2 regions of the Enterobacter sp. SM3 genome follow, and region 2 is predicted to be linked to the other one. Evidence: predicted binding sites of a transcription regulator. Region 2 holds the regulator's gene; the other holds the start of a gene.
What was found. The regulator Fur, encoded in region 2, represses iron uptake genes when iron is present. The targets are predictions, from matches to a motif close to ATAATAATGAGAACNACTATCAA.
Positions count from the first base shown of each region.

Region 1: GVO84_RS15965 (Nramp family divalent metal transporter) is a predicted target of Fur. The motif match lies at 1,138-1,160, and genes of this name have one in related genera.

Region 1 is NZ_CP099971.1:3,414,243-3,416,651, forward strand. Features, by position in the region: gene GVO84_RS15965 (Nramp family divalent metal transporter) at 1-1,098, opposite strand, end outside; gene GVO84_RS15970 (NupC/NupG family nucleoside CNT transporter) at 1,447-2,409, shown strand, end outside.
Region 2 is NZ_CP099971.1:1,327,290-1,329,698, reverse strand. Features, by position in the region: gene ybfE (LexA regulated protein) at 1-45, shown strand, start outside; gene fldA (flavodoxin FldA) at 201-731, shown strand; gene fur (ferric iron uptake transcriptional regulator) at 1,022-1,468, shown strand; gene chiQ (ChiQ/YbfN family lipoprotein) at 1,611-1,937, opposite strand; gene chiP (chitoporin ChiP) at 1,985-2,409, opposite strand, start outside.

The sequences.
Region 1 (2,409 bases), 2.1 Mb from region 2:
CGGCACCAGCGCCAACGCGATACCAAAACTCAGCAGCACCTGGCTCATGACCAAAATTCGCGTTGGGTCGAGCCCCATCAGAATCACGATGAATGACGGGAGCATGGTAACAGAGCGGCGAACCCAGAGCGGAATATGGAACCGAACAAACCCCTGCATCACCACCTGGCCTGCCAGCGTGCCCACCACCGTCGAAGAGAGACCGGCAGCCACCAGGCTGAGGCCAAATATCGTGGCGGCAGCATGGCTGAGCAATGGCTCCAGCGTGAGATAGGCCTGGTCGAGATCGGCAATACCGGTATGACCGTTGAAGTGGAAAGCCGCGGCTGCGGTAGCCATCATCGCCAGATTGACAAACCCCGCGATGGTCATGGCGATCGCCACGTCCCATTTGGTGGCGGAGTAACGCTCTTTGCGCGTCCCACCGTGGAGATGCTGAGTCAGCGAGGAGTGGAGGTAAATCACATGCGGCATGATGGTCGCCCCCAATACCCCGGCGGCCAGGAACACCGCTTCCGAGGTTGGCAGGCTTGGTATCACCATACCTTTACCGAGCTGCGCCAGATTCGGCTGTGAGAAAATCAGCTCCACGATGTAGGCCGCCGCGACAAACAGCAGCAGACCGCCGATGACCTTCTCCAGCGGCTTTTGGCCCCGACGCTGCAGCATCAGGATCAGGAAAGTGGCAATCCCGGTCAGTACCGCCCCCTGCAACAGCGAAACACCCAGAATCAGCTTAAAGCCAATCGCTGCGCCAATAAATTCAGCGAGGTCAGTGGCCATGGCGATGATTTCAGCCTGGACCCAGTAGAGCCAGACGGCCGGACGCGGATAATGGTCGCGAATTTGCTCCGCCAGGTTTTTACCGGTGGCAATCCCCAGCTTTGCGGAGAGCATCTGAATCAGCATCGCCATCAGGTTAGCCCAGACGACCACCCACAGCAGCTTATAGCCGAAGCTGGCCCCGGCCTGAATATTGGTCGCAAAGTTGCCTGGATCGATATAGCCAATGGCAGCGATGAACGCAGGTCCCATTAATGCGAACCGCAACTTGCGCGCGGCTCTGCCACTGCTACCCTCTACGCGACTGTTTGTCATTTCTGCCTCTGAAATATAGCCTTTGCTATGTTTAATGCTATCAAAATGAGAATGATTATCAAGATCATTTGTGAAGTTTACAGTGATTTCTCTGATAGCTTTGAACGATAGGCGGGCGGGTAAGTGGGGCGATCTAACAGAAACTGAAATCGCGCACGCTTTTGTGAAGACTAGCACACAAACTTAACTTTTCACTCATTTACCTAACATAACAAAAATGTATTGTGGATCACTATTTTTGAGACTCGTCACAGGATGTAACTATAGTGTGTCCTCGATCTCGTTTTCTTTTCGCTTGTTACATAGAATGTGCACGAAAATTAAACCTGCCTCATATTTGGAGCAAATATGGACCGCGTCCTTCATTTTGTCCTGGCACTTGTTGTCGTTACTGCACTTGCATTGCTGGTCAGCACAGACCGCAAAAAAATTCGTATCCGTTATGTTGTCCAACTGCTGGTCATTGAAGTTTTACTTGCGTGGTTCTTCCTGAACTCCAACGTAGGCCTCGGCTTCGTAAAAGGCTTCTCCGAAATGTTCGAAAAACTGCTCGGATTCGCCAACGAAGGGACCAACTTTGTCTTCGGTAAAATGAACGACGAAGGTCTGGCGTTCTTCTTCCTGAAGGTTCTCTGCCCAATCGTCTTCATCTCCGCGCTGATCGGTATTCTGCAGCACATCCGCGTTCTGCCGTTCGTTATTCGTGGTATTGGCTTCCTGTTATCCAAAGTGAACGGCATGGGCAAGCTGGAATCCTTTAACGCCGTGAGTTCCCTGATCCTCGGTCAGTCTGAGAACTTCATCGCGTATAAAGATATTCTCGGCAAAATGTCCCGCAACCGCATGTACACCATGGCGGCAACCGCAATGTCTACCGTTTCCATGTCTATCGTGGGCGCATATATGACCATGCTGGAGCCAAAGTATGTTGTTGCGGCGCTGGTTCTGAACATGTTCAGCACCTTCATCGTGCTGTCGCTGATCAACCCGTACCGCGTTGACGCCAGCGAAGAGAACATCCAGATGTCTAACCTGCACGAAGGTCAGAGCTTCTTCGAAATGCTGGGTGAATACATTCTGGCTGGTTTCAAAGTGGCGATTATCGTTGCCGCCATGCTGATCGGCTTCATTGCGCTGATTTCTGCGCTGAACGCCCTGTTCGCCGCTGTGCTGGGTATCTCCTTCCAGGGGATTCTGGGCTACATCTTCTACCCGGTTGCATGGGTGATGGGTGTTCCGGCTCACGAAGCGCTGCAGGTTGGGAGTATCATGGCAACCAAACTGGTTTCTAACGAATTCGTTGCGATGATG
Region 2 (2,409 bases):
GAGATGTTGATCGCCCAGCTTGAGACGTTACGCAGCCAGGCATAAGTCTGAAAATCCCCTTTATCGCCCTTTTCATGTAGCACAGAGTGCAGTCCTGCGCGATAGCTGTTTCCGCAGGGTTGCCAGTTCTGCTATTATTGCCCTTATCCGTGGCCGAATTGCGCCACCATACTATTAAGTTTCAAGAGGTTATTTTACTCATGGCAATCATCGGCATTTTCTTTGGCAGTGATACCGGCAATACCGAAAATATCGCAAAAAACATTCAAAAACAGCTCGGTAAAGACGTTGCTGATGTGCATGACATCGCCAAGAGCAGCAAAGAAGATCTGGAAGGCTATGACATTCTGCTGCTGGGTATCCCAACCTGGTACTACGGTGAAGCCCAGTGCGACTGGGATGATTTCTTCCCGACGCTGGAAGAAGTGGACTTCAACGGTAAGCTGGTGGCCCTGTTTGGCTGTGGCGATCAGGAAGACTACGCCGAATACTTCTGTGACGCGCTGGGTACCATCCGCGATATCATTGAGCCGAATGGCGCGGTTATCGTAGGCCACTGGCCGACTGCCGGTTACCACTTTGAAGCGTCTAAAGGCCTGGCCGATGACGATCACTTCGTGGGTCTGGCCATTGACGAAGACCGTCAGCCAGAGCTGACGGCAGAGCGCGTTGAGAAATGGGTGAAGCAGATCCGTGAGGAACTGCACCTGGACGATATTCTGAACGCCTGATTTTATCGCGGCGCAGCGGCGGCTGCGCCCGTGCTCCAGGTCAAACCGATTAAATTAATCGCTACAATCTTTTAACTTTTTCGCCCAGACCTGTACAATGTCTCCCTGATAAAATGTGGTTTTCCATTGAGCAAGTTTGTTGGTGATACCCCATTTTTATAAGCATATTTTGCCTGAGACTTGCAGTTTTCATTTAGCCGTGGCAGTTCTATAATGAGACGCATTATCCCAGGTGCATTTTCTGTCACTTCCTACAGAAGTGAATCGTTTAGCAACAGGACAGATTCCGCATGACTGACAACAATACCGCATTAAAGAAGGCTGGCCTGAAAGTTACGCTTCCTCGGTTAAAAATCCTTGAAGTGCTTCAGGGTCCAGACAATCACCATGTCAGTGCGGAAGACCTCTATAAACGTCTTATCGACATGGGTGAAGAGATTGGGCTGGCTACCGTCTATCGCGTGCTGAACCAGTTCGATGACGCGGGCATTGTTACCCGTCATAATTTCGAAGGCGGTAAATCTGTTTTCGAACTGACCCAGCAGCAGCACCACGATCACCTGATCTGCCTCGATTGCGGCAAGGTCATTGAATTCAGCGATGATTCCATCGAATCACGCCAGCGTGAAATCGCTGCGCGTCATGGCATCCGACTGACGAACCACAGCCTGTACCTTTACGGTCACTGCGCTGAAGGCGACTGCCGCGAAGACGACCACGCGCACGACGCGAAATAAGCGAGTGTTTTTACTCTGAGCCAGCCGTAAGGTTGGCTTTTTTTTGCCTGAAAAAAGCCCGGAGGCGCTGCGCTTACCGGGCCTACGGGCTATGACACCTTTGTAGGTCCAGCAAGCGCAGCGCCACCGGGCGTAAAGCAACTTATTTATTGTTATTGCGTATCTCGTTCCAGATCTTATCGCAACGCTTCGCCACTTCCTGATCGTTACCGGTTTTACGCGCCTGAATGCAGGCCTGGTAATCCATCACGCGGACGTTTTCCTGCGTCGCGAACTGCTCGTGTGCTTTCTCTTTCTTCAGCACGTTCAGCACGCTCTGACAGGCTTCAATCTTCTCCGGCGAACCTTCCGCAGTATTAATGCAGGCGCTATACGCCTCCTTCAGACGGGTGTCCTCTTTCGGCGCCTGTGTCTGAGCACACGCCACCAGCCCTGATGCCAGCAACGCGACGATTACGATTTTTTTCATCATGTGCAGTCTCCATACCGGCGGGACTCAGCCCGCCGGTGCGTTCATCAGAAGATGGTGAATGGGGCGATAACCATGAATTTCACGTCACGTTCATCCTGGAAGATGTTGCCGTAACCGCCCGCATAGCTCGGGATATCAGAGTGGTTGTCATACTGGGTGAAGTGCAGTTTGAACATTGTGCCTTTCGCGCGGCCATCCTGCAGGGTATAGATAGCATCGAGGCTGTAGGAAGACTCTTTCAGGCGATAGTTGGGATCGTAGTATGCGTCCGGGGTTGCCATATCGGCAGGTTTTGCATCCCAGGCGTAAGCGTAAGACGCGCCCACCGCCCAGCCAGGCAGGTTCCAGTTTTTCAGATCATACATTGCGCCGAAGAAGACCGCTTTCTCGCCGTCGGCGTTGAAGTCTGAGCGGTTATCCCACCAGATATCAAGACGACCGTTGGAGGAGGCGTAGGTCGGGGTCATAC